3 regions of the Janthinobacterium sp. LS2A genome follow, and region 3 is predicted to be linked to each of the others. Evidence: predicted binding sites of a transcription regulator. Region 3 holds the regulator's gene; each other region holds the start of a gene.
The links. The regulator sigma-54, encoded in region 3, starts transcription at its own class of promoters, with help from an activator protein. The targets are predictions, from matches to a motif close to TGGCANGNAANCTGCTTT.
Positions count from the first base shown of each region.

Region 1: the regulator sigma-54 is predicted to act here: its motif matches at 1,995-2,012, upstream of V3C40_RS23810 (TorF family putative porin).
Region 2: the regulator sigma-54 is predicted to act here: its motif matches at 6,806-6,823, upstream of V3C40_RS15780 (EDSAP-1 family PEP-CTERM protein).

Region 1 covers NZ_JAZHPB010000009.1:260,731-270,229, reverse strand. The annotation lists gene V3C40_RS23820 (YifB family Mg chelatase-like AAA ATPase) at 1-1,462, opposite strand, end outside; gene V3C40_RS23815 (accessory factor UbiK family protein) at 1,574-1,822, opposite strand; gene V3C40_RS23810 (TorF family putative porin) at 2,093-2,860, shown strand; gene V3C40_RS23805 (P-II family nitrogen regulator) at 2,872-3,210, shown strand; gene V3C40_RS23800 (ammonium transporter) at 3,222-4,757, shown strand; gene gshA (glutamate--cysteine ligase) at 4,961-6,259, shown strand; gene gshB (glutathione synthase) at 6,357-7,313, shown strand; gene V3C40_RS23785 (PTS sugar transporter subunit IIA) at 7,328-7,732, shown strand; gene V3C40_RS23780 (HPr family phosphocarrier protein) at 7,823-8,092, shown strand; gene ptsP (phosphoenolpyruvate--protein phosphotransferase) at 8,137-9,499, shown strand, end outside.
Region 2 covers NZ_JAZHPB010000005.1:93,063-102,561, forward strand. The annotation lists gene V3C40_RS15730 (transglycosylase SLT domain-containing protein) at 1-149, shown strand, start outside; gene fabI (enoyl-ACP reductase FabI) at 252-1,040, shown strand; partial or broken gene V3C40_RS15740 (hypothetical protein) at 1,068-1,344, shown strand; gene V3C40_RS15745 (helix-turn-helix transcriptional regulator) at 1,350-1,871, shown strand; gene V3C40_RS15750 (DEAD/DEAH box helicase) at 2,251-3,657, shown strand; gene V3C40_RS15755 (acyl-CoA thioesterase) at 3,745-4,203, opposite strand; gene V3C40_RS15760 (hypothetical protein) at 4,287-4,655, opposite strand; gene V3C40_RS15765 (hypothetical protein) at 4,785-4,922, opposite strand; gene V3C40_RS15770 (hypothetical protein) at 5,163-5,336, opposite strand; gene V3C40_RS15775 (glycosyltransferase) at 5,475-6,707, shown strand; gene V3C40_RS15780 (EDSAP-1 family PEP-CTERM protein) at 6,897-7,880, shown strand; gene V3C40_RS15785 (EDSAP-1 family PEP-CTERM protein) at 7,991-8,989, shown strand; gene V3C40_RS15790 (nitroreductase family protein) at 9,024-9,499, opposite strand, start outside.
Region 3 covers NZ_JAZHPB010000008.1:94,212-103,710, reverse strand. The annotation lists gene queF (NADPH-dependent 7-cyano-7-deazaguanine reductase QueF) at 48-890, shown strand; gene V3C40_RS21630 (PTS sugar transporter subunit IIA) at 1,224-1,706, shown strand; gene hprK (HPr(Ser) kinase/phosphatase) at 1,743-2,678, shown strand; gene rapZ (RNase adapter RapZ) at 3,162-4,025, shown strand; gene V3C40_RS21615 (enoyl-CoA hydratase/isomerase family protein) at 4,026-5,111, opposite strand; gene hpf (ribosome hibernation-promoting factor, HPF/YfiA family) at 5,245-5,607, opposite strand; gene V3C40_RS21605 (RNA polymerase factor sigma-54) at 5,677-7,155, opposite strand; gene lptB (LPS export ABC transporter ATP-binding protein) at 7,160-7,915, opposite strand; gene lptA (lipopolysaccharide transport periplasmic protein LptA) at 7,915-8,496, opposite strand; gene lptC (LPS export ABC transporter periplasmic protein LptC) at 8,522-9,133, opposite strand; gene V3C40_RS21585 (KdsC family phosphatase) at 9,176-9,499, opposite strand, start outside.

The sequences.
Region 1 (9,499 bases), on a different contig from region 3:
TGCCGGTGCTGCCCGCCAGGTCCGCGATGCTGCGCGCCACGCGCAGTACCCGGTGATACGTGCGCGCCGACCAGTGCAATCGCGCCATGGCGCCATGCAGCAGCTGTTCGCCATGCGTTTCCAGACGACAATGCTGTTCAATTTCCGTGCTGCTCAGGCGCTGGTTCGCTTTGCCCTGGCGTGCCAGCTGCAGGGCAAAGGCTGCCGCTACCCTTGTGGCGATGGCTTGCGTGCTTTCGCCGGCGCCTGCGTGCCGCCCCAGCGCCGCGGGCGGCATGGCGGCCACTTCAATCTGCAAGTCGATACGGTCGAGTAGCGGGCCGGACAGGCGACTGTGATAGCGGAGCACGGCGTCCGGCGTGCAGCGGCAACGGCCCGAAGCGTGGCCCAGATAGCCGCATGGGCAGGGATTCATGGCGGCGATCAGCTGAAAGCGGGCCGGAAACTCGGCCTGGCGGGCCGCGCGTGAAATGCTGATCACGCCCGATTCCATGGGCTGGCGCAAGACATCGAGTACCCGGCGCTGGAATTCGGCGATTTCATCGAGAAACAGCACACCGCAGTGTGCCAGCGAGATTTCTCCCGGGCGCGGCACGTTGCCGCCGCCCACCAGGGCCACACCGGACGCCGTCTGGTGCGGGGCGCGATAGGGGCGCCGTTTCCAGTGTTCCACCTTGAAGTGCCCGCCCAGCGAATGCACGGCCGCCGATTCCAGCGCTTCTTCATCGCTCATGGGCGGCAGCACGCCGGGGAAGCGGCTGGCCAGCATGGTCTTGCCCGCACCCGGCGGCCCTACCATCAAGACATTATGGCCGCCCGCAGCGGCCACTTCCAGGGCGCGTCGCGCCTGCTGCTGTCCTTGCACGTCGGCAAAGTCGGGATACGCAAAAGCGGAGACAGCCAACATGGGCTGATGGCGTTGCAGGGCGGTGTGGCTGGCGTGCGCGGCAAAATGCGCGCAGACCTCGAGCAGGCTGTGGGCGGGGTAGATGCAGGCATCGCGGACGAGAGCCGCCTCGTCCGCGTTCGCCTGCGGCAAGATGAAGGCGCGTGGCGCGCCCGACTGGCTGCGCTGCATGGCAAAGGTCATTGCCAGGGCACCGCGGATGGGGCGCAACTGGCCCGACAGCGACAGTTCGCCCGCGAATTCGTAGTGGTGTAATTGGTCGCCTGGCAACTGGCCGGAGGCGGCCAGGATGCCCAGCGCGATGGGCAAGTCGAAGCGCCCCGATTCCTTGGGCAAATCCGCCGGCGCCAGGTTGGCCGTGATGCGCCGCGCCGGCATCTCAAAGCCGCAGTTTTGCAGCGCGGCACGGACGCGGTCGCGCGATTCCTTCACTTCCGTATCCGGCAGGCCGACAATCGTAAACGAAGGCAAGCCATTGGCAAGGTGGACTTCGACACTTACCTCGGGCGCTTCCATGCCGGCCAGGGCGCGGCTTTTCAGGACGGCCAGACTCATCAGACTCCCCTGTGGCGCGGGCGCGGGCAGGATCAGTCTAGCGCGTGGAAGGCCGCCGGGCTTGAGCTATGCCAGCAAGGCCGTCAATATCGGCGCCTGGCTGGCGGCACCTTACACCTTGCTATCGTTCAGGCGCGTTTCCAACTCGATCAGGCGCAGTTCCAGTGCGTCCAGCTTGGCGCGGGTCTTGGCCAGCACTTGCGCCTGGATATCGAATTCCTCCCGCGTGACGAGGTCGAGGCGGGCGAAGCCCTGGGTCATCATCGATTTCACGTTTTTCTCGATATCCTTGGCAGGCGAGTTTTCGATGGCTTGATGGATCTTGCCTTGCAAGTCGTTAAAGAAGGTATTCATGTCCATGGTCAGTCCTTTTATGGTGCGGCCTGTGCATCGCACCATTGCGGTGCACAGCGGCGTTAATCTGGTGCGAAACTGGGCAAATTCACAATGCTTCAGCAGCCCGTACCCGCATGCCCAGAGGCTTGCAGGGTATGTATGGCCGGAAACGCACCTGTCAAGGTGGCAAGAGAGCTGGCACGTATTCTGCTAAAGAAGGTATGAACGCTTTGTGATCTCCAGCCAAGATTTTAAACCTCAACCGCTTTAAAAGTTCAATAAAAGGGAATCGCCATGAAGAATCTGTCCAAGAACATGACTTTAGCTGCAGCGTTGACGCTGGCCATGGCCGCCTTGTGCGGTAGCGCCATGGCCCAGGATGCAGTGGCGGCGCCTGCTGCAGCCGAAGCCGTACCTGATAACGTGGTGAGCTACAACGTGGCGCTGACCAGCGACTACCGTTACCGCGGCATCTCGCAAAGCCGCTTGAAACCGGCCATCAGCGGCGGTGCCGACTATACCCACAACCCGACGGGTTTGTACGTCGGCACCTGGCTGTCGAGCATCAAATGGATCAAGGACGGCGGCGGCGATACCAACCTGGAATGGGACATCTACGGCGGCAAACGGGGCGAGATCAGCAAGGATTTTACCTATGACGTAGGCGGCCTGTACTACTTCTATCCCTCGAATGGGCTGAGCACCAATGCCAACACCTTCGAGCTGTATGGCCAGCTCGGCTATGGCCCGGCCTACATCAAGTACTCGCACTCGACCACCAATCTGTTCGGCGTGGCCGACAGCAAGAACAGCGGCTACCTCGACGTGGGCGCGAATATCGATGTGCACGAAGGCTATCTGCTGAACCTGCATGTGGGCCGCCAGAAAGTCGAGCACAACGATTCCCTCAGCTACACCGATTACAAACTGGGCGTCACCAAGGATTTTGGCATGGCAACAGTCGCCCTGGCCTATGTCAAAGCCAACATCACGTCGCTGGCACCGAATGGCAAGAATCTGGCGAAATCCGGTCTCGTGCTGACCGTATCCAAAACCTTTTAAGCGAGACTGCCATGAAAATGATTACTGCAATCATTAAACCGTTCAAACTGGACGAAGTACGCGAAGCCTTGTCGGCTATCAATGTGCAAGGCATTACCGTTACCGAAGTCAAAGGTTTCGGCCGCCAGAAAGGTCACACGGAACTCTACCGTGGAGCCGAGTATGTCGTCGACTTCTTGCCAAAAACCAAAATCGAAGCGGCCGTCGATGACGCCATTGTCGACCAGGCCATCGAAGCGATCGAAGGTGCCGCGCGTACCGGTAAAATCGGCGATGGCAAGATTTTCGTCTACAACCTGGAACAAGTCATCCGCATCCGTACCGGTGAAACCGGCAACGAAGCGCTCTAAGGGGAATATTGATGCGTAAAAATATAACAAAATTGCTAGCTGGGTTTGCCTGTCTGTGTGCGTTTGGCGTCGCCGCGCCGAGCTTTGCCGATGCCCCCGCCAAGACGGAGGCGGCCACGACTTCGGCCGTCGCCGCTCCCGCCGTCACGCCGGTGCCTGACGCAGCAGCTCCGGCCGCCGCTCCGGCCCCGGCCGCTGCCGCGCCAGCCGCCGCGCCCGTTGCCAACAAGGGCGATACCAGCTTCATGATGATCAGCACCCTGCTGGTGATCCTGATGACCATCCCCGGCCTAGCCCTGTTCTACGGCGGCCTGGTGCGCTCGAAGAACATGCTGTCGGTGCTGATGCAAGTGTTCATGGTGTTCGCGCTGGTCATCGTGCTGTGGTGTATCTACGGCTACTCGATCGCCTTCACGGAAAAAACCGCCTTCTTCGGTGGCTTCGACCGCCTGTTCCTGAACGGTATCTGGGATCCGGCCAAGGGCACGTTTGCCGCCGCCGCCACCTTCAGCAAGGGCGTCGTCATTCCCGAGTTCGTCTTTGTCGCCTTCCAGGGCACGTTTGCCGCCATCACCTGCGCGCTGATCGTCGGCGCCTTTGCCGAGCGCGCCAAGTTTTCCGCCGTGCTGGCCTTCGTCGTGCTGTGGTTCACGTTCGCCTACCTGCCAGCGGCCCACATGGTGTGGTTCTGGACCGGTCCTGACCTGATCACCAACGCCGCCACTTCGGCCAGTGAAGCCCTGAAGGCTGGCTGGATCTGGCAAAAAGGCGCGCTGGACTTCGCCGGCGGCACCGTGGTGCACATCAATGCCGCCGTCGCCGGCCTGGTGGGCGCGATCATGATCGGCAAGCGCGTCGGCTACGGCCGCGAATCGATGGCGCCGCACTCGCTGACCATGACCATGATCGGTGCGTCGCTGCTGTGGGTGGGCTGGTTCGGTTTCAATGCCGGTTCCTCGCTGGAAGCGGGCGACGTGGCTGCCCTGGCCTTCGTCAATACGCTGTTGGCCACTGCCGCCGCTACCCTGTCGTGGGTATTTGGCGAGTGGATCAGCAAAGGCAAGCCATCGATGCTCGGTGGCGCATCGGGTGCCGTGGCCGGCCTGGTGGCGATCACCCCGGCGGCCGGCTTTGTCGGCCCGATGGGCGGCCTGGTCATCGGCTTGCTGGCCGGTGTCGTCTGCCTGTGGGGCGTGAATGGCTTGAAACGCCTGATCGGCGCCGACGATTCGCTCGACGTGTTCGGCGTGCATGGCGTGGGCGGTATCCTCGGTGCCTTGCTGACGGGCGTATTCGCTGCACCACAATTGGGCGGCCAGGGCATCTTCGATTATGTCACCAACAAGATGTCGGCGGATCCGTACTCGATCGGCCACCAGGTGTGGGTGCAGGCGCAAGCGGTCGGCACCACCATCCTCTGGTCTGCCATCATTTCCGTCATCGCCTATAAACTGGTCGACATCGTCATCGGCCTGCGCGTACCGGAAGAAGAAGAGCGCGAAGGCCTCGATATCACCAGCCACGGCGAGCAAGCGTATCATGGCTAAATAATCACTATCTGGCATGCCAGCGTCCCGGCGCGGCATGTCCGGTGGAAAAGGCGCCTCATTGAGGTGCCTTTTTTTCGTTGTGGGAATGTAAAAGGTCTTTAAAACAAGGCTTTTGCCCCGATTTGGGGTACTTACACGGTAATATAGTCGGCAGTTCTGTGTGCTTTTTTGAATACTGCACATAATTTAAGGATGTAACTATGGTTCCCCATCTCGTCACGGCCCTGACCGGACCGCTGCTCGACCTCGAAAAAAAGATTCTGGCCGCGACGCCGGCCATTGAGCGCTGGTTTCGCATGGAGTGGCAAGAGCACACGCCGCCCTTCTATTGCTCGGTAGACTTGCGCAACGCCGGCTACAAGCTGGCGCCCGTCGATACCAATCTGTTCCCTGGCGGTTTTCATAACCTGGCCACGGAAATGCTGCCCCTGTCCGTGCAAGCGGCCATGGCCGCCATCGACAAGTATTGCCCGGACGCCCGCAACCTGCTGATCGTGCCGGAATTGCACAACACTACGCCGCAGTACCTGCAAAACGTGGCGCGATTGATGCAGATCTTCCGCCAGACGGGGCTGCACGTGCGCTTTGGCTCCTGGTCGCCCGAGATTACCCAGCCGACACCGCTGGCGTTGCCAGATGGCAACATGCTCGTCATCGAGCCCCTCGTGCGCCTGAACAATGGCCGCCGCCTGGGCTTGAAGGATTTCGACCCTTGCACGATTCTGCTGAATAACGACTTGTCGGACGGTATCCCCGATATCTTGCAAAATATTCATGAGCAAAGCCTGTTGCCACCCTTGCATGCGGGCTGGGCCTTGCGCCGCAAGAGCAACCACTACACGGCTTACGATGAAGTGGTGAAAAAATTCGGCAAGATGATCGATGTCGACCCGTGGATGCTCAACCCCTTCCACGCCAAGTGCAGCGATGTGAATTTTCAGGAAGGCGAGGGCGAAGATGCGCTGGCCGCCAGCGTCGACGTGCTGCTGGCCAAGATCCGCAAGAAATACAAGGAATACGGCATCAAGGAAAAGCCGTTCGTCATCGTCAAGCCCGATGCGGGCACGTATGGCACGGGCATCATGACGGTGCGCGACGCCAGCGAAGTGCGCGACCTGTCGCGCAAGCAGCGCGAAAAAATGTCTATCGTCAAGGATGGCCAGCTGGTGACCGACGTGATCATCCAGGAAGGCGTGCCCACGTTTGAAAGCATCAAGGATGCCGTGGCCGAGCCCGTCGTCTACATGATCGACCGTTACGTGGTGGGCGGCTTCTACCGCGTGCATGCTGAAAAAGGCGTGGACCAGAACCTGAACGCGCCCGGCTCGCAGTACGTGCCGCTGGCGTTTGCCCAGCAGCATGCGGTGCCGGACTTGAAGGCCAAGCCGGGCACGGCCGCGCCGAACCGCTTCTATGTGTACGGTGTGGTGGCGCGCCTGGCCTTGCTGGCAGCGTCGCTGGAAATGGAGCGCACGGACCCGAATCCTGAGGTGTATTGATCCGTCAACGAGACTTGCCGGGCGCGGCGACTACCGCGCCTGGCGATCTCGGCTAGAATCAAGCATTCCTTATCCAGGCTCCCCGATTGGACGCACCATGAAAATTGCATTCCTTGCCGACCCGCTGGCAGGCTTCAAGACTTACAAAGACTCCACCTTCGCCATGATGCGCGAGGCGGCCAAACGCGGCCATGCCGTGTATGCCTTTGAACAGAAGGATATGGCGCTGGAAGAGGGCATCGTCACGGCACGGGTCAAACACATCGAGCTGACCGGCGACGAGCACGACTGGTACAAGGTCGTCTCCACCGAAGAAGTGCGCCTGTCTACCCTGGACGCCATCATCGAGCGCAAGGACCCGCCGTTCGACATGGAATACGTGTACGGCACGTATCTGCTGGAACTGGCGGAAAAGCAGGGCGCTTGCGTCTTCAACAAGCCGTCCGCCATCCGCGACAACAATGAAAAGCTGGCCATTGCCCAGTTTTCCGAATTCACTTCGCCGACCCTGGTGACGTCGGACGAAGCGCGCCTGCGCGCCTTCCACGCCAAGCACCAGGATGTCATCTTCAAGCCGCTCGACGGCATGGGCGGCACGGGCATCTTCCGCGTCAAGGCCGATGGCCTGAATTTGGGCGCCATCATCGAGACGCTGACGGACAACGGCGCGCAGACCATCATGGCGCAGCGTTTCATCGCCGACATCGCCAAGGGCGACAAGCGCATCCTCGTCATCGGCGGCAAGCCGGTGCCGTTTTCGCTGGCGCGCATCCCGCAGGCGGGCGAAGTACGGGGCAACCTGGCCGCCGGCGGCACGGGCGTGGCGCAGCCATTGACGGCACGCGACCTGGAAATCGCAGAAAAGCTGGGCCCTATCCTGGCCGCGCGCGGCCTGATGCTGGTAGGATTGGACGTGATCGGCGACTATCTGACGGAAGTCAATGTCACCAGCCCGACCTGCTTCCAGGAAATCATGCAGCAGACGGGTTTTGACGTGGCGGCCATGTTTGTCGACGCCGTCGAGCATGGCGTTGCGCAAGCGCAGCAGCGCTAGAAGGTGAAATGACTATGGTAGGGATTTTGCTCATGACACATGCACCGCTGGGACAGGCGTTCATCGCCGCCTGCGCGCATGTGTTCCGGGGGCCAACGGAACGGTTTGAAGCCATCGATGTCGTCGCCGACCAGGACCTGATGGAAGTGCAGAAACTGGCGTCGGAAGCCATCTGCCGCCTCGACGACGGTTCCGGCGTACTGGTGATTACCGACGTGAAGGGCGGCACGCCGTCGAACTGCTGCAACAAGCTGGCCGATGCGGGCAGGGTGGAAGTCATCGCCGGCATCAGCCTGCCGATGCTGCTGCGTGCCATCACGTATCGCCGCGACACGCTCGACGTGGTGGTGGAGATGGCCCTGGCCGGTGCGCAAAGCGGCGCCGTGCGCGTCGATAACCGTATTCGCGTGGGCGAGTAGAGAGTGACATGGCCGCCGCCCTGAAGGCGGCGGGTTTTATAGCAGGGCTGGCAACAATGCAGTGCATTCAGGGATAGAGACCATACAAAAATGATTCAAAGAGAACTCGAAATCATCAACAAGCTGGGACTGCACGCACGCGCCTCCGCCAAATTTACCCAGCTCGCCGCCAAGTTCAAGAGCGACGTCTGGCTGACCCGCAACGCGCGCCGCATCAACGCCAAGTCCATCATGGGCGTGATGATGCTGGCCGCCGGCAAGGGCGCGAAAGTGACCCTGGAAGCAGAGGGCGATGATGAGCAGGCATGTGTCGATGCGTTGACCGCCCTGATTAATGACAGGTTTGGCGAAGGCGAGTAATGCCCGCCGAACGCAGCCGCAGCCGCATTCCGACAGGTCAACCCATGGCATCTTTCACGCTCCACGGCATCCCGGTTTCCCGCGGCATCGCCATTGGCCGCGCGCATCTGCTGGCGCCGGCCGCCCTTGACGTCAAACATTACCTGGTCGCCCAGGAGCAGATCGAAGCCGAAGTGCAGCGCCTGCAAAGCGCCATCGCCACCGTCCACAAGGAACTGCAAACCCTGTGGAACGAGCTGCCCAAGGATGCGCCCACGGAGCTGGGCGCCTTCATCGACGTGCATGCGCTCATCTTGTCCGATCCGATGATTTCCGAAGCGCCGCTCGACATCATCCGCAAGCGCCACTACAACGCCGAATGGGCGCTGCTGACGCAGATCGATGAATTGTCGGCCCAGTTCGACGAAATCGAAGACCCGTACCTGCGCGAGCGCAAGGCCGATATCCAGCAGGTGGCCGAACGCGTCTTGAAAGTCTTGCTGGGCACGGAGCAGCTGCTGCCCAAGGCGGCCGCCGAAGATGAATTGATGGCGCAGATGATCGTCGTCGCGCACGACATCTCGCCGGCCGACATGCTGCAGTTCCGTGACCGCTCCTTCATCGGTTTCATTACCGACGTGGGCGGACAGAACTCGCACACGGCCATCGTCGCGCGCAGCCTCGATATTCCCGCCGCCGTCGGCATGTCGCAGGCATCGATGCTGATCGACCAGGATGACTGGCTGATCATCGATGGCGACGCCGGCGTCGTCATCGCCAACCCCAGCGCGCTGGTGCTGGAACAGTACCGCGAGCGCCAGGTGGCCATGCAGCGCGCGCGCAAGAAGCTGGGCAAGCTGAAAAAGACGCCGGCCGTCACCAAATGCGGCACGCCCGTCACCTTGCTGGCGAATATCGAATTACCCGAAGATTGCCCGTTTGCGCTGGAGTCGGGCGCCAGCGGCGTGGGCCTGTTCCGTTCCGAATTCCTGTTCATGGGCCGCGCCCACAAGATTCCCACCGAGGACGAGCAGTTCGAGGCCTACCGCAACACGGTGCAGTCGATGAAGGGCCGCGTGGTGACCATCCGCACGCTCGATATCGGCGCCGACAAGCCGCTCGACCAGGCCGACCATACGGCCTTGAATCCCGCGCTGGGCTTGCGCGCCATCCGTTACTGCCTGGCCGAGCCGCAATTGTTCCTGACGCAGCTGCGCGCCATTTTGCGCGCCTCCGCCTTCGGCAAGGTGCGCATTCTGATTCCGATGCTCGCGCATGCGTTCGAGATCGACCAGTCGCTGGCCATGATCGCGCAAGCGAAGGCCAGCCTGCGCGAGGAGGGCATCAAGTTCGACGACGAAGTCGAAGTGGGCGCCATGATCGAGATTCCCGCCGCCGCGCTGGCCTTGCCCATGTTCGTCAAGCGCA
Region 2 (9,499 bases), on a different contig from region 3:
TGCTGCTGGAAGCGGACCGTCCTGAACGGGTCGCCAAGGCCGTGCGCCGCGTCACCAAGGGCGGCAAGGTGCAAGCGGCGCCAATTTCCCTGGTGAAACCACGCATCCAGCGCGGCGGCGGTAACAGCCGAGCCAAGGCCCGTCACTGATCGCCTGATCCGTATAGATCCACCTCACCGGCCGCCACAGCTTTGCTGTCGCGGCCGGTTGCACATCCGCTTACCCGCCCACCTACCCAGACAGGAGTCGTCATGGCTTTCTTGCAAGGCAAAAAAATCCTCATCACGGGCTTGCTGTCGAACCGCTCCATCGCCTATGGCATCGCCAAGGCTTGCCACCGCGAAGGCGCCGCCCTCGCCTTCACGTATGTGGGCGAACGCTTCAAGGAGCGCATCACGGAATTTGCGGCGGAATTCGGCAGCGAACTGGTATTCGACTGCGACGTGTCCAGCGATGAACAGATCAGCGCCGTCTTCAGCGATCTGGCGCGCCACTGGGATCAGTTGGACGGCCTGGTGCACGCCATCGGCTTCGCGCCGCGCGAGGCGATCGCCGGCGACTTCCTCGACGGCCTGTCGCGCGACAGCTTCCGCATCGCGCACGACATTTCCGCCTACAGTTTTCCCGCCATGGCCAAGGCCGCCCTGCCCCTGCTGCATCCGGGCGCGTCACTCCTGACCCTGACCTACCTGGGCGCCATGCGTGCCGTACCCTACTACAACACCATGGGCCTGGCCAAGGCGTCGCTGGAAGCGTCCGTGCGCTACCTGGCCGAATCGCTGGGTCCGCGCGGCATCCGCGCCAACGGCATTTCCGCCGGCCCCATCAAGACCCTGGCCGCTTCGGGCATCAAGGATTTCAGTAAACTGCTGGGATTTGTGGCCGAACACGCCCCGCTGCGCCGCAATGTCACCATCGAAGAGGTCGGCAACACGGCCGCCTTTCTGCTGTCCGACCTGGCCTCGGGCATCACGGGCGAGATTACCTATGTCGATGGCGGCTTTTCGCAAGTGATGGCCGTCAATCCCGAAGTAGAGTGATGCGGCGACCTACATTGGAGGCATCGCATGGCGCGCTCCTCGCATCCCAGGAAAGAAATCGAAGCGGCGCTGCGCCACGCGGAAAGCCAGGGCTGGCGAGTGGAAGTGGGCGGCAGCCATGCCTGGGGCAAGATCTCGCCCCTACAATGACGACGGCTGCCGCTGTGGCGAATTCTGTATCGCCTGCATCTGGAGCACGCCGAAAAACCCGGGCAACCACGCGCGGGCGATCCGCCGGGTGGTCGATAATTGCACTTTCAACAAACTGATGCACGACTGCATGCAACGCAAATCCAGAGGATAGCCATCATGGATTACATCTTTACTCTCAAGTACCGCCTGCCCGACCACGAACACGACCTCGACGCGCTGGCCGAGCGCCTGGGCAGCGGCGGTTGCGACGACGCCCTGGTCGGCATCGGGCAAGCGGGACGCCTGGCGCTGGAATTCATGCGCGAGGCCAGCAATGCCAACGCAGCCTTGCTCAGCGCCCTGGCCGACGTCAAGGCCATCGTGCCCGATGCCGTGCTGGTCGAGGCTTCGCCCGACTTCGTGGGCCTGACCGACGTGGCGCAGGTGCTGGGCCTGTCCCGGCAAAACCTGCACAAGCTGATGAGCAAATACCGCCACAGCTTCCCCGTGCCCGTGCATGAAGGCAGCGCCACCATCTGGCACCTGGACGACGTACTGGCGTGGCTGCACGCAAAGGGAACGTATCAGCTGGAACGCAGCCTGGTCGAACTGGCGCAGGTCACCCGGCAAATCAATCTGGCCAGGGAAACGCGACAGGCGCCGCCGCTGCCCGCCGACATCGTGGCCATGCTCAACTGAACGGGCGAAAACTACGTATTCCTACTGATTTCACATAGGAAACATGCGCAAAACGTGGTAGGACTTTCGTTTCTTCCCATTTAGCCCGTGCAAAACGGCGTCAAATACGGTATAGTGTCGTTGTGCGCTGCAATATGTTCCCTTGAAGCGATGGCAACACCGCAGTCATGCACTACAAACTTAGCAGCTTCGCAAGCCTTAGCGCATCCACAGGATGTCGCTTATAAAGCCCTCCCGCCTTGTGTGTCGCACCTGACACCGTCCCGGCGCAAAGCTTTTGTGCCGAAATTTCTTTCTAGTTGAGTCATTTCGTTTTGGTTGGCGTTGCTATTTTGCGTTCTGCTTTTTGCAAGAACGCTGATTTTTACGAAAGAAAAGAATGACATTTGAATCCTTAGGCCTGCATCCGTCCATCATCGCCGCTCTGACCGAATCGGGCTACACCGCGCCAACCGCGGTACAGTCGCAAGCGATTCCAGCCGCGATCGAAGGCCGTGACCTGCTGGTCTCGTCGCAGACCGGTTCGGGCAAGACCGCAGCTTTCATGCTGCCGTCGCTGCACAAACTGGCCAGCGCCGAACAAAGCGCCGCCGGCAAGACGCCAAACCAGGAAATGCAAGCATCGCGCGCCCGCGGCGAGCGTCCACGTTTCAAGGCTGCCCAGCCAAAAATGCTGGTGCTGACGCCAACGCGCGAACTGGCCCTGCAAGTAACCACCAACACCGACAAGTACAGCACCGGCATCCGCCGCATCAAGGCTGTGTCGATTCTGGGCGGTATGCCTTACCCTAAACAGATGCAATTGCTGGCCAAGAATCCTGAGATTCTGGTCGCCACCCCTGGCCGTCTGATCGACCACATGGACTCGGGCAAGATCGACTTCTCGCAACTGGAAATCCTGGTGCTGGACGAAGCCGACCGCATGCTGGACATGGGTTTCATCGACGACATCGAAAAAATCGTGGAAGCGACGCCAGAAGGCCGTCAAACCATGCTGTTCTCGGCAACCTTGGACGGCGTGGTGGGCAACATGGCCCGCCGCATCACGAAGAATCCACTGGTCATCCAAGTGGCAAGCTCGAGCAACAAGCATGAAAACATCACCCAGCGCGTCCACTTCGTCGACGATCTGTCGCACAAGAATCGCCTGCTGGACCACCTGCTGCGCGACGAATCGCTGGACCAGGCTGTTGTGTTCACCGCCACCAAGCGTGACGCCGACACCATCGCCGACCGTCTGAACATCGCCGGTTTCTCGGCTGCCGCCTTGCACGGCGACATGCATCAGGGCGCGCGTAACCGCACCCTGGACGGCATGCGCCGCGGCCAGGTCAAAGTGCTGGTTGCCACCGACGTTGCCGCCCGCGGTATCGACGTGCCAACGATCACCCACGTGTTCAACTACGATCTGCCGAAGTTCCCTGAAGACTACGTCCACCGCATCGGCCGTACCGGCCGCGCTGGCCGTAATGGCCTGGCCATCTCGCTGGTGAACCACGCTGAAGGCATGAACGTCAAGCGCATCGAACGCTTTACCAAGCAATTGATCCCGGTCAATGTCATCGAAGGTTTCGAACCGAAGAAAACGGCATCGGCACCACGTTCGAGCGCCCGTCCAGGCGGCTGGAAACCAGGCGACAACCGTGGCGGCGCGAAGCCAGGCCAACGCACGTTCAGCAAGCCAGGCGCACCACGCAAAGACGGCGCACCGAGCACCGGCGGCGGCTACAAGGGTTCCAACCCGCGCAGCACCGACGGCGCACGCCGCAGCTACGGCGACCGTTAATCACGGCACCATGCCGCCAACCGGCGGCAAGCAATAAAAAACGGCCACCAGATCGCTCTGGTGGCCGTTTTTTCATGTCGGCTGCCTTTATTTCTTCGACACTTTCTGGCGCGACAGCTTGCGCAGCTTTGCCTGCTCGAAGCGCGCGTGCTGCTCTGGCGTCTCGAGCACCAGCGGCGGCACGGCCACCGGCTTGCGGTTGGCGTCCACGGCCACCATCGTGAAATAGCAGCTGTTGGCATGGCGCACCAGGCGCTGCTGGATGTTTTCCGTCACCACGCGGATACCCACTTCCATCGACGTCGTGCCCGTGTAATTGATCGAGGCAAGGAACGTCACCAGCTCGCCCACGTGGATAGGCTGCAGGAACATCACTTGGTCCACCGACAAGGTCACGACATAGCTGCCCGAATAGCGGCTGGCGCAGGCGTAGGCGACGCTGTCGAGGTATTTCAGGATGGTGCCGCCGTGCACGTTGCCGGAAAAGTTGGCCATATCGGGCGTCATCAAGACCGTCATCGTCAGTTCGTGGGCCGACCAGTTCATCGCGCTGTCCAAAGTGTTCTCCAAGGGGGAAATTAAAAGTGAGGGAAGATGTGAAAACCGGCCCCAGGGGCCGGTTGTGAGCCTTAGAGGCCCAGGGTGTCGATGTCGGCCAGCGATTCGCGGCCCTTGTCGGAAATGTCGTGGCCTTCGCCTTCGGCGCGCGCCACGATGTGGGCTTTCTTGCCCAGAAAATACGCCACGTCCGTATCGAGCTTGGTCAGCGGATCGGTGGCGACAGCGCGCAAACCCATGATGCAGCGGCGCAGGAACAGCAGTTGTTGTGCTTTCTCGGTGATGGACAGACGGCCGTCGCGCGCATAGCTGAGCAGCTTCAGACCCGACAGGCGCTTGGCATTGCGGGCAACGCAAGCACTGGGGCGCTCGGTCTTGATGCCGCGTGCAACTTGCTCCAGCGCGTCATATTCATCGGTTGTTAATTTCTCGTTCTTCATTACTTTTCCATAAAAGGCCAGGTGTTCGGCCCCCATGGTACGCGCCCCGCTGCGCATCGGCAACAGGCAACGTGAATCTACCGCCGCCCGCCATGCGGCCAGGCGACGGAAACACGGGCGTGACGACCGTTATTTGTAGCTGCGCAGCAGCAGCCATGCCAGGCCGCAACCAGCCACGGCGCCCGCCAGGGCCAGCGCCACGAGGTGTTTGCTGGTGATCACAGGCCGCCGGCCCAGGTAGATTTTGTTATGCAAGGAATTGCCCACGATGGTCTCCTGTACAAGAATTTTTATGATGTCTCATTATAAGAACAGAATCATGACGGCCGCATGACACTCAGCAGTTGGAGCTTGATTTGTATCCGCTCGGCAACATTTATGCGCATTTTTGTTGTTTAAATGGCGTGCCTCTGGCGAGGCCCGCGCCTTCCATTTCCGATTGGAAATAAACATCGCGCGCGCCTGCCCGCCGCTACCCATGGCGCGGCGCCACGGTCCGAGAACCGTTCAATGCATTTTCACGGGCGGCGGTGGCGGCGTTGGTTCCTCGACCGGCACGGGGTCGACGTGCGGCGGCGGTTCTGGCGGCGGCTTGAGGGGATCGCCTTCCGGCGGTGGCGGCATATCGGGTTCGGGCGTGCTGTGCGCACGCAGCGGGGCAAAGCGGAATTGTGGCTGCATGGTGGCCTCCTTTGCTCCACTGTAGCCGATACGGCCAAATCCTGGCGCCCGCCATTGGCCCGCTGCAGGGGAACTAAACGGCGTGGCGCCACTCCAACTTCGCAGGCATCCCCTCCTGCACGAGTGCAAGCGACCCCTATGGCGCGCAAGAAAATCCTCTTTATGGCCGAGGCAGTGACCCTGGCCCATGTTGGCCGTCCCCTGAGCCTGGCCCAGGGCCTGGACGAGGCAAAATACGAGGTGCATTTTGCCTGCGCCGATGGGTATGACTTTTGTTTCAAGCAAGCCCCCTTCCGCCGCTGGCGCATCGACAGTCTTTCATCGCTGCAATTTCTGCAGGCACTGGCGCACGGCAAGCCCGTGTATACGGAAAGTACCTTGCACGCGTATGTGGAAGACGACTTGCGCCTGCTCAATGCCGTCCAGCCCGACCTCGTGATCGGCGACTTCCGCCTGTCGCTGTCGGTCAGCGCGCGCCTGCAGCGCATTCCCTACATTACCGTCAGCAACGCCTACTGGAGTCCCTGGGTGCGCCAGCACTACACGGTGCCCAACCTGCCCCTGACGGGCGTACTGCCCATCTGGCTGGCCGATCCCCTGTTCCGCCTGATCCGCCCGCTGGCCTTCGCTTCGCACGCCGTGCCCCTGAACCGCGTGCGCCGCCGCCATGGCTTGCCATCGTTGGGCAGCGACCTGCGGCGCATCTATACGGATGCCGACCGCACCTTGTACGCGGATATTCCGCAACTGTTCCCGCCGCACGGCATGCCATCCACGCACGACTACCTGGGTCCCATCATCTGGGCGCCGCCGCTCGACTTGCCGGACTGGTGGCAGCGCCCGGAACTGAGCAGCGGACGGCCCATCATCTATGTCACCCTGGGCAGTTCCGGCCAGGGGCAATTGCTGCCGCGCGTGCTGCGCGCGCTGGCGCCCCTGCCCGTCACCGTACTGGCGGCCACGGCCGGCACCATCCGCGTCGATGCCGTGCCGCCGAACGCCTATGTCGCGCCCTTTCTGCCAGGTGACGCGGCCGCCCGGCGCGCCAGCCTGGTGATCTGCAACGGCGGCAGCCCCACCAGCCAGCAAGCGCTGACGGCAGGCGTGCCCGTCATCGGCATCGCCGGCAACCTCGACCAATTTCTCAACATGCACGGCATCGTGGGCGCTGGCGCCGGCCTGCTGCTGCGCGCCGACCGCTTCCAGGAAACCGCTCTGCGCCATGCCGCCACCCGCATGCTCGACGATGGCCGGGCCAAGCTGGCGGCGCGCCAGCTGGCCACGGCCATGCGCGACCATGTGCCCGCGCAACGCTTGCTGCCCCATATGCACGCCCTGCTGGGCTCGTTGCCACAAGGCGGACAGCCTTGAAAGGCTGGCGTCGGTTTTTTTTACAGCGCATCCGGCAAAGCTTGCACCGCGTCAACAAAAGCACGCCAAGTCGTTGATTTCAAAAGAACCTCATGCGTTGGCATGGAAGTCGCTAGGTACTGGCCATGAGCACCTGCCGACAGGTCTCAGGCAAGACTTCCAGACTCACTCAACCATGAGGTGAATACAATGAAACTCTCGAAACTGAAACTGCTCCCGGCCGCAGCGGCATTGGCCATGCTGTGCGCCGCCGGTAGCGCACAGGCGGGCGCCTACGGCTATTCGTACAACAACATCTTCGGCCTGGTGATCGCTGTGCCGACGGGCCAGATCACGGTGGCCAACAGCACCACGATCTCGCGCAGCACGGCCACCCTGAATGGCGTGAGCGTCATCAATGGCGGCGCCGGTTCGCTCGATGCCCCACGCGCCAACGTCGGCCCCGTCATCAAGGGCGAAAACGACTTCACGCAACAAGGCCCGGCAGGCAACTATTCACGCGGCGATGCGCAAATCGTCAGCACGCAGTTCCCTTCGTTCCCGCCAGGCTCCACCTCCACCCAGGCCGTCAACGTGGCTGAAGCCCACCTTGACGGGCCTGCCGGCACGGCCGATGCGTCCGGGCGCAACGGCTCGACCACGGGTTTCTCGGTCGATTTCGTCGTCGGCTCGCCCACGGCAACCCTGAGCTTCGACTTCCTGGCGTCGCCCTTCATGCAGGTCTTCCTGCAAAGCACGGTCGGGCAGCTGTCCACAGCCACGGCCAACCTGGTCGTCACCTTCACCATCACGGACGCGGCCGGCGCGACGGTATTCAACTGGACGCCGGACGGCGTGATCGGCTCGGGCATCTTCGGCGGCACGGAAAACGCCGATGGCGCCAACCTGAACACCAGCCTGGCGACCAATTTCCTCACGCGCGGCAATTTGTTCACCTACGACCCTTCCGGCTGCGGCACGCCCACGGGCACCGGTGTGGGCACAGCGTGCGGTAGCAACTTCAGCTCCGTCAGCAATGCTTTGACGGCCGGCAACTACACCTTGACCTTGAATGCGGTAGAAAGCGTGGACTTGGTGAAACAGGCGGCGACACCCGAACCGGGCACCTTGGCCTTGCTGGGCCTGGGCCTGGCCGGCCTGGGCTATGCCCGCCGCCGCAAAGTTGCCGCCTGAACCAGGCAACAGGGGGGATTCACAGGCGAGGGAGTCTCCTCGCCTTTTTTTTATGCGGCAAGCCTGTCGGTTTTCCTTACAACGCGGCCGACCAGGAGATGAGGATTTTCATGACTACATTTTTATGCACCCGACTTTCAACGGCCCTGCTGGCCTTGCTGTTGCTGGCCGGTAGCGGCACTGCCAGCGCCGCCGCCTACGGCTATTCCTACACCAGCGTCTTTGGCCTGGTCATCAGCAATCCCACCGGTTCCACCACCTTGATCAGCAATATCGACCTGTCACGCACCACCGCCACGCTCAACGGCAGCAGCGTCATCAACGGTGGCAGCAATGAGATCGACGCGCCGCAAGCGGCACGCGGCGCCGTGACCAAAGGGCAAAATGATTTTACCCAGCAAGGCATGGGCAACGCCGCGTATGCGCGCGGCGAGGCGCAAATCATCACTTCGCAAATTCCCCCGTTCCCGCCGGGCTCGACCAGTACGCATACGGTGAATGCCGCGGAAACCTTCCTGACGGGCGGCGGCAGCGCCGACGCCTCGGGACGCAACGGTTCCAGCACGGCCCTGGCCATCAATTTCGTCGTCGGCCAGCCGGGCGCAACCCTGGCCTTCGACTTCCAGGCCCTGCCCTTCATGCAGCTGTACCTGGACGCGCTGGCCGGCACGGGCTCGGCGGCCACGACGAATATGGCGATGACGTTCAGCATCATCGATGACAATGGCCAGATCGTCTTCAACTGGGCGCCCGACGGCAGCCTGGGCTCCGGCATCCTGGGCGGCACCGAACTGGCCGACGCCGCCAACCTCAATACGGGCTACGCGCAAACGCCGCTCACCAGCGGCAGCGTATTCACGTACGACCCCAGCGGCTGCGGCGCGCCCACGGGCACGGGCACCGGCAAGACGTGCGGCGGGCAATATGGCGCCGTCACGGACAACTTGGTGGCGGGCAACTATACCCTCGTGTTGAACATGCTGAACAGTTCCGAACTGGCCTACGTGCCAGGCGTCACACCAGTCGCGCTGCCCGGCACCTTGCCGCTGCTGGCGGCGGGCCTGGCAGCGCTGGCGTGCCTGGCGCCACGGCGCCGGCACCGACGCTGATGCTGACGCCGTGGCGCGCACGGCGTCACGCGCGCTACTGCCCCGTTGTAGGCGCCACCAGCAAGTCTTGCAGCGGACGGCGCAAGGAGCGTGCACTGGCCGCCGGCCCCGCACCGATGCGTCCGAGGAACACGGCCCGTTCGACCGCCGCCGCCCCCAGCACGCCCTGGCATTGCACGGCCAGTTCCTGCGCCATTTCCTGCATGCCATCGGTGCGCGAAAAGGTGCGCCGCTCGCGCACATAGCGGGCAAAGATCAGCGGCGTCAGTTCCGGCTGCAATTGCAGTCCCAGCTGCGTGGCCGTCAGCCAGAAGCGCTGCATGGCACGGCCGGCCGCCACGTAATCGTCGATATGGCGCGGCGGCGCATCGGCCAGCAGCGCGAAATGCGCGGCGCAATACAGGCCCGGCAGCAAGTCCATCTGCAGCCGCGGGGCAATGGTGCCGCCCAGCCAGGTATTGAAAAAATCCACGCGGCGCCAGCTGTGCATGACCCAGCGCATCAGGCGCG
Region 3 (9,499 bases):
TGAAATAGGCTACCATGCGTCCTTGACTGAATTCACGCCACACGACCATGACCACCACCAACGATCTCGCCGAACAATCTCCCCTGGGCAAAAGCTCCGCCTACCGCACCGATTACGCGCCGGAATTGCTGTTTCCGATTCCGCGCCAGGGCAAGCGCGACGAGCTGGAACTGCGCGGCACTCTGCCCTTCTTCGGCCTCGATATCTGGAATGCGTATGAACTGTCGTGGCTGAACCAGCGCGGCAAGCCGCAGGTGGCCATCGCCAAGGTCAGCGCGCCGGCCGATTCGCCGAACATCATCGAGTCGAAATCGTTCAAGCTGTACCTGAACTCGTTCAACCAGACCAAGCTGGACAACCCCGAAGCGCTGCTGGCCCTGCTCAAGCAGGATTTGTCGAACGGCTTCGGCGCGCCCGTGCAAGTGGAACTGACCTTGCAGGAAGATTTCGGCAAGCTGAAAATGGGCGAATTCGACGGCGTACTGCTCGACCGCCTCGACCTGGAAATCACGCAATACACGCCTTCGCCGCTGCTGCTGAAAGCCGCCCTGAATGAAGCGCCCGTGGAAGAAAAACTCGTCTCGCATTTGCTCAAATCAAATTGCCTGGTGACGGGTCAGCCAGACTGGGGCAGCGTGCAGATCGAATATGCGGGGCCGCAGATCGACCAGGAAAGCCTGTTGCGCTACCTGATCGGCTTCCGCGAGCACAATGAATTCCACGAGCAATGCGTGGAGCGCATCTTTGTCGATATCTTGCGTCAGTGCAAGCCGCAAAAACTGTCCGTGTATGCGCGCTATACGCGCCGCGGCGGCCTCGATATCAATCCATGGCGCAGCAATTTCAGCACGGGTACGATGCCGGGCAATCTGCGCAATGCGCGCCAGTAACACCAGACACCACCACGCAACCATGCCAGCAGGAATGTTGGCTGTGTTTTAAAACAACGTTGCAGTAGTGCCGCAGAGCATGTCACAGACGCTGAAAAATCGGAAAATCGGCATTCGGCGGCGGAAAAACCGGCGCGCGCCGTGTTTTTAATCAAGAAATAGCCGATACACGCCGATGTTATTTTTTTGCTAAAATGATGGCCACGTGGGCTGTAGCGCCCACTGCGCCCGCAGCGGGCGTATACTGTTGAGAATTGGCGTTACAGGCCGCCGAAACAGGCCTATAATTCGGCTCGCAAGCCCTCTGCGCATTGCACCATTTCATTGAGTGTCATGACTAATCTTAGCAAAATATTATCCCTCGAAAACGTCCTGCTGGACCTGGAAGTCTCCAGTAAAAAGCGCGCCTTCGAGCAAGCCGGCCTGATCTTCGAAAACAATTACGGCATCGCCCGCTCTACCGTTTCGGACAATCTGTTTGCCCGTGAACGCCTGGGCTCGACGGGTCTGGGCCATGGCGTGGCCGTGCCGCATGGCAGAGTCAAGGGCAGTAAAACCTTGAAATCGCCGCTGGGCGCCTTCGTGCGCCTGGCCGAGCCGATTCCCTTCGAATCGCCCGATGGCAAGCCCGTCAATCTGCTGTTTTTCCTGCTGATTCCTGATCATGTCACTCAGCAACATCTGGAAATCCTGTCGGAAATCGCCGAAATGTTTTCCGACGATGCCTTCCGTACGGCGCTGGCCACGGATCCGGAACCGAAATCCGTGCATTCGCGCATCGTCAATTGGCAACCCAGTCTGCAAGCGGCGGGTTAAACTTCAGGTATTCCTCCACTCCTGAAGAAGACTGCCATGTTGCAAACGCCGCTGACGATACAACGCCTGTACGACGATAATCGTGAAAGTCTGCAACTGGGCTGGTTCGCCGGCTTCCCCGGCGGCGAGCGCCTGATCTCGGGCGACGTCTCGTCGGCCGCCGACCAGGTCGGCCACTTGAACCTGATCCATCCGGGCCGCATCCAGGTCTTCGGCCACCAGGAAATCAATTACTACCAGCGCCTGAAGGTCAATACGCGTACCCACGTGATCGGCGAGCTGATCGCCGGCGGCCCGCCCGCGCTGATCATCGCGCAAGGGCTGGAAACGCCGCCCGACATCCTCGCCATTTGCGACGAGCAAAACATTCCCCTGTTCTCCACCCCGTTGCCGGCCGCGCAAGTGATCGACTTCCTGCGCGTCTACCTGTCCAAAAAACTGGCGCAGCGCATCATCATGCATGGCGTGTTCATGGACGTGCTGGGCGTGGGCGTGCTGATCACCGGCGATTCGGGCCTGGGCAAGAGCGAGCTGGGGCTGGAACTGATTTCGCGCAGCCACGGCCTGGTGGCAGACGACGCCGTCGAATTCTCGCGCATCGCGCCGAACATGATCGAAGGGCGCTGCCCGCCCCTGCTGCAAAACCTGCTGGAAGTACGGGGCCTGGGCTTACTCGACATCAAGGCCATCTTTGGCGAAACGGCCGTGCGCCGCAAGATGCGCTTGAAACTGATCGTGCATCTCGTGCGCCGCAACGCGCTGGAAGAAGAAGTCGAGCGCCTGCCCTTCCTGTTCCCCACGGAAGACGTGCTGGGCCTGCCCGTGCGCAAGGTCGTCATCCCCGTCGCCGCCGGCCGCAACATCGCCGTGCTGCTGGAAGCGGCCGTACGCAATACCATTTTGCAACTGCGCGGCATCGATACCTTGCAGGAGTTCATGGAACGGCAACGACTCGCCATGAGTGGCGATTAATGTTGCCAAGGAGTTCGCCCTTGCAAGGGCGAACCGTTACGCAGGCACGCAGCAGTGCTGCGTGAATCCCCTGCTGCACCAACGACTCGCCATGAGTGGCGATTAATGTTGCCAAGGAGTTCGCCCTTGCAAGGGCGAACCGTTACGCAGGCACGCAGCAGTGCTGCGTGAATTCCCTGCTGCACCAACGACTCGCCATGAGTGGCGATTAATGTTGCCAAGGAGTTCGCCCTTGCAAGGGCGAACCGTTACACAGGCACGCAGCAGTGCTGCGTGAATTCCCTGCTGCACCAACGACTCGCCATGAGTGGCGATTAGCAACGTAGGTCGGATTAGCGGGGCCGCCGAGGCGGGGCAAGGCCCCGCGTAATCCGACAACATGATTGACGTATGCAGCAAAGAAATACCACAGTCTAAATTGCAATAATTTGTAAAGATAATTGCCTTGGAGCAGAGTGCCGATCTTTATTGTATGATCGGGCTATGCATATCGTCCTTATCACCGGAATATCCGGCTCCGGTAAATCCGTCGCGCTCAATGTGCTGGAAGATACCGGCTACTATTGTGTCGACAACCTGCCACCGGCCTTGCTGCCCAGCCTGGTGCAAACCCTGCTCGACGAAGGTACACCGCAACTGGCCGTCGCCGTCGATGCGCGCAGCGCCGAGTCGCTCGTCAGCCTGCCGCACAATGTGGCGCTGCTGCGCGACCAGGGACACGACGTCAAGGTCATGTTCCTGACGGCCACCACGCATTCGCTGGTGGCGCGCTTCTCGGAAACGCGGCGCAGCCATCCGCTGTCGCACGAATTGCGTCCGAACCAGAATCCGGCCAGCCGCCGCACCCTGATCGAGTGCATCTCGGAAGAGCGCGAACGCCTGTCGGCCATCGAACAGCTGGGCCACGTGATCGACACGTCCGAACTGAGCGCCAACAAATTGCGTGCCTGGATCAAGGATATGATCGCTTCCGAACGCGCACCGCTGACCCTGTTCTTCGAATCGTTCGCCTTCAAGCTGGGCGTGCCGCTGGACGCCGATTTCGTCTTCGACGTACGGGCCTTGCCTAACCCGTATTACGACCTGGCGCTGCGCCCGCTCGATGGCCGCGACGCGCCCGTGATCGCCTTCCTCGACGCACAGCCGAGCGCGCTGGAACTGCTGGCCGACATCCGCGCCTTCATCGAGAAATGGCTGCCGTCATTCAAGTCCGACAACCGCAGCTACCTGACAGTGGCCCTCGGTTGCACGGGTGGCCAGCACCGCTCCGTGTACATGGCGGAACGACTGGCGCAATACTTCGGCCCCAACGAGCGCGTGGTCTTGCGCCACCGCGAACGTAGCTAGTTAATTCAGGTGGCGCAGCGGATGCGCTGACGCCGGCCAGACCGGTGCGAAGAAACGCGCCACCATGGCAGCATCGACCTCGTACAGGCTTGATGGGTTCCAGCGCGGCGCATTGTCCTTGTCGACCACCAGCGCACGCACGCCTTCGAGCACTTCGCCATGCTCGAAATTGTGGCGCACCACCGTGCGCTCCAGACGCAGACAATCGGCCACGCCCAAGTGAGCCCCGCGCTGCAGCAATTCCAGAGTTACCGACATCATCAAAGGCGAGCGCAGGCGCATGGCCGCCAGCGCCTTGCTGGCGAACGCGCTGTCGTCCTGCGCCAGCGAGGCCATGATGGCCGCCACGGAACCCGCGCCGAAGTGACGGTCCAGCGCCACGCGCGCCGCCGCCAGCGAGGAGATACCCGCCTCGGCCTGGAACGGCGCCGCCAGCGCCTTGATGGCCACCGGCAAGGCCTCGCCCGGCGTCGATTCGAACAGGGCCAGCAGCGCCCCCATCTGCGCCTCGGGCAGGTAGACATCGGCCAGGTCCGTGTACAGGGCGTCGGCCGCGTTGATCGTCAAGCCCGTCAAGCCCAGGTACAGGCCCAGCTGGCCGGCCAGCCGGGACAGGAAATAACTGCCACCCACATCGGGGAACAAGCCAATATTAACTTCCGGCATGGCCATGCGTGTGCGGCCCGTGACGATGCGCAAGCGGTTGCCGGGTCCGGCTTGCGCCACGCCCATGCCGCCGCCCATCACCACGCCATCCATCACGGCGATATACGGTTTCGGATAGAAATGAATCACATGATTTAACGCGTATTCTTCCGTAAAGAAATCTTCCAGCAAGGCGCTGCCGCCTTGCGGCGTGGCCAGGCCCGCATCGTAGAAGAAACGGATGTCGCCGCCGGCGCACAGTGCTTTCTCGCTGCTCGAGCGGATCACGACGGCGTCCACCTGCGGATCGTCGCGCCAGGCCAGCAGGACAGCGCTCAGGGCGCGCACCATCTCCAGCGACAGGGAATTCAAGGCTTTCGCACGGTCGAGCACGATATGGCCCGTGCGGTTGCGGATGGAGGTCTGGACGAAGTCGTTCATGGCAGGCGTGAAAGAAGTGAAAGTACAAACATTCTAGCGCCTGCGCGGGGAACATTGCGTTCAAAAGGTCCAGGCGCAAAAAAGGGCGCAATGTGCGCCCTTAGTTGATCACAACTGCTGGAAGCGGGTGGCCTTAAACGGCGACGACGGCGTCTTCCTCGGAGTTGTCTGGCAGATGCTTGATCGCCTCTTTACCGTGCCCTTGCACTTTGGTTTTGTATTTCATCACTTGCCTATCGAGCTTGTCGATCAGGGCATCGATCGCGGCATACAGGTCTTGTGCCAGGCTTTCCACATAGACGGTTTTGCCACTTAAACGCAGGTTGACTTCGGCCTTTTGACGTTTTTCTTTCTCTTTGAGGTTATCCACGGTCAGAATCACGGCGATATCGATAACTTGATCGAAATGACGTTTCACGCGTTCCAGCTTCGTTTGTACGTATTCACGGATGGCTGGTGTCACTTCGAGATGATGTCCGCTGATGGTGAGATTCATACACACTCCTAAAGATGATCGGGTTCGTGCGGTCCATCCTATCCGGCCCGCAGAGGAACCGAAAAAAACTTACAAACACTTACGCAGGCTCACTGGCGGAATTTTCAACGCTTCCCGGTATTTGGCAACAGTACGTCGCGCAATCACCATGCCTTGTTCCCCCAGCATGTCCGCAATCTTACTGTCGGATAAAGGATTTTTAGGGTCTTCTGCTCCTGTCAGTTGCACGATCAATGCCCGTATCGCCGTCGATGACGCTTCGCCCCCCGCTTCGGTGGCGACGTGGCTACCAAAGAAATATTTCAACTCGAACATGCCGTGCGGGGTCAGCATGTACTTTTGAGTTGTTACCCGCGAGATAGTACTCTCGTGTAAACCCAGTGTATCAGCTATTTCACGGAGCACAAGGGGGCGCATGGCAACGGCCCCATGCGAGAAAAAGTTCTTTTGTCTTTCTACTATCGCCTGTGCCACGCGCAAAATCGTGTCGAAACGCTGGCGCATATTCTTGATCAGCCACTTGGCTTCCTGCAACTGTGCGCCCATGGCGCCCTCGCCCTTGCCCTGCTTGAGCAAGTTGGCATACATGGCGTTGATGCGCAGGCGCGGCATGACGTCGTTGTTCAGGGTCACTTGCCAGCCATTGCGCGCGCGCTTGACGACGACGTCGGGCACCACATAATCGGACACGTCCGAGGCGAACACGGCGCCCGGATGCGGATTGCACTGGCGAATCACCGTCTGCGCTTCGCGCAAGTCTTCATCGTCGCAATCAAGGGCTTTTTTCAGCTTGTTGAAATCGCGCTGGGCAAACCAGGCCAGGTGCTTTTCCACGATGACGAGGGCCATGCGCCGCGTCACCATGGCGATGTGCGGCAAGCGCTTGATCTGCAGCGCCAGGCATTCGGACGCATTGCGCGCGCCCACGCCGGGCGGATCGAAACTTTGCAGCAGCGACAAGGCCGTGCGCATCTCGTCGGCGTCGATTTCCAGCTCTTCCGGCAGGCGCGCCAGGATGTCGTCGAGCGACTCTTCCAGGTAGCCATTGTCGTCGAGCGCGTCGATGATCAGCTCGACCAGCGCACGGTCGCGCAACTCAAGCACCGTCACGCGCATCTGCTCCATCAGGTGTTCGCGCAGGGTGCAGTGATGGGCCTCGAGTTGCGGGCGGGAATCTTCGTCGTCGGGCGCCTTGCCCCGGCTCGCCTCGCTCCAGTCGCTGTCGCCGCCATCCGCGGCGGCCGGGCCCTCACCCGCCTCGCCGTCAAAGGTTTCCGCTTCGGCCGGCGCGGCAGGCGCCTCCTGGCCTGGCGGCTGGGGCGGCGCTTCGGCCGGCGCGGCCGTGGAACTCAAGGCCCCGTCGGACAGCAGGCGCAGCGAACGGTCGAGCGGATCGTCGAGGCGCTCGAGCAGGGGATTGTCCGTCAACAGTTGCTCGAGTTCCTGGTGCAATTCCAGGGTCGACAATTGCAACAGGCGTATCGATTGCTGCAACTGCGGCGTCAGTGCCAGGTGCTGCGAAGTGCGCAGCTGCAATGATTGTTTCATTGGCTTACATGCGGAAGTGTTCGCCCAGATAGACCCGGCGTACCGACTCGTTCGCGATGATGTCGTCGGGGCGTCCCGACGCCAGTACCGAGCCCTGGTTGATGATGTAGGCACGGTCGCAAATACCCAGCGTCTCGCGCACATTATGATCGGTGATCAGCACGCCGATATTGCGCTCCTTCAAGAAGCGCACGATGCGCTGGATCTCGATCACGGCGATCGGATCGACGCCGGCGAACGGCTCGTCGAGCAGCACGAAACGGGGATCGGTGGCCAGCGCGCGGGCGATTTCCACGCGGCGGCGCTCGCCGCCCGACAGGGACAAGGCCTGGTTCTCGCGCAACTTTTCAATCTGCAAATCGGCCAGCAGTTTATCCAGGCGCTCCTCGATCTCGGCCTTCTTCAAAGGACGGCCTTCGACGGTCTGGATTTCCAGCACGGCGCGGATATTGTCTTCCACCGTCAGCTTGCGGAAGACGGACGCTTCCTGCGGCAGATAGGACAAGCCCATCTGCGCGCGGCGGTGGATCGGCAGGCTGGAAATGTCCACGCCGCTGATGTCGATGCTGCCGCCGTCCGACGGCACCAGGCCGACGATCATGTAGAACGAGGTGGTCTTGCCGGCGCCGTTCGGGCCCAGCAAACCCACCACTTCGCCGCATTCGACTTGCAGCGAGACATCATGCACGACTTGCCGCTTGCCATAGGTTTTTTGCAGACCGCGAACGATCAGGGTGCTGCCGCAACGAGTATTGTCCATTATTTCTTTCCTGGCACAGGCGTGGCCGGCGCTTTCTCCGCTTCCGGCGCCTTGGTCTTCGGCTGGATCACCATGCGCACGCTGCCGCCATCGGAAGTGCTGGTGCCGCTGTCGGAATTTTCCATCTTGAATACTTCCTTGCGGCTGTCATACGAGATGAAGGCGCCATTGGCCACGTCGGTTACTTTCGTGCCTTCCAGACGCGTCAGCTTGGCCTTGGAAAACAGTTTCACCACTTCCGTCTTGTTGTCGTATTCCACGCGCTCCGCTTCGCCTTCGACCCACAGGTCGCCCGCGCCATCGCGCTTCTGGCGGAACGTGGCCAGCTTGCCGGGATCGGCCCAGAAGGTGATGAACTGGTAGCCTTGCGGGTCTTCCGTGATCAATGCCCGGCCCGCCTTCATGGTCAGGGTGCCCTTGACCAGCACGACGTCGCCCGTCAGGGTACGCACCTGCTTGACGTCATCGACGTGGCCGCTGCGTGCCGTGATGACGGCTTCCTTCTCGGAATCGGCTTTCTCGGCATGCGCCACGCCCATGATGGCCAGCGAAAATACGGTCAACAGCAAGATGTTCTTCATAGTATGGTTTCCTTGTTTCATTCTGTCATTTTGCCGCCGCGGCAGGGCGCGGTTTCGGCGGGAGGACCATGCGCAGCGCATTCTGCACTTCCACCACGCCCGTGGCGTTATTGGCTTTCATGCCGATGCCATTGAGGCGCGAAGTCCCCGTCAGGATATCGACAGGCACGTCCGTTTCCATTCTTTCCTCGTCCGGAAACACCGTCAGCGCTTCCGTCCTGACCGTCAGGTTCTGCGCCTTCGGACTGGCCGCGCGGTCGATCACGACCTTGCGGTGCAGTTGCAGCCGGGTATTGTCCTGGTCGATATGCGCCAGTTCCGCATTCATGTTCAACGGCGGCATGCCGGGCGTGAGCTTGCGCACGAAGGGCTGGTCGATATCGGACGAATCGTCGGCCGGATAATGCGTGAGCTTGGTGCCCGACACGATATAGCTGGGCTTACCCGTCAAATCCATGCGCACCAGGCTGAAATTGGTGATGAAATAATCGGGCTCATCCAGATGCTTGCTGGCCTTGATGTCCTGGCTGTTCTTGTTCATCACTTCGAGCAGCCAAAAGCTGGCCAGCGCGACAACAACCGCACCCAGCAAGGTAAAAATCGTGCGCCAGCGATGGGCGCCTCCTGGCTTACGCATAGGATTTCACTCTTTCCAATATCACTGGCGGCAAGGTGCGCCTCACTCCAGGAACGGCGCCATGACGCGCGCATAGTTGTCCTGCGCGCGCAGCAGGAATTCGCAGATCTCGCGCACCGCGCCGCGGCCGCCGCCGGCCTGCGTCACATGGTGCGCCAGGTCCAGCGCTTCCGGACGCCCGCCCGGCACACTGACGGCGAAACCGACGCGTTTCAGGATGGGCGCATCGATGACGTCGTCGCCGATATAGCCGCATTGCTCTTCCGTCAAGCCCGTCAGCGCCAGCAGTTCGCGAAACGGCGTCAGCTTGTCGTGGCCGCCCTGGTGCACATGGGTAATGCCCAGGTCTTGCGCGCGGCGTGCCGT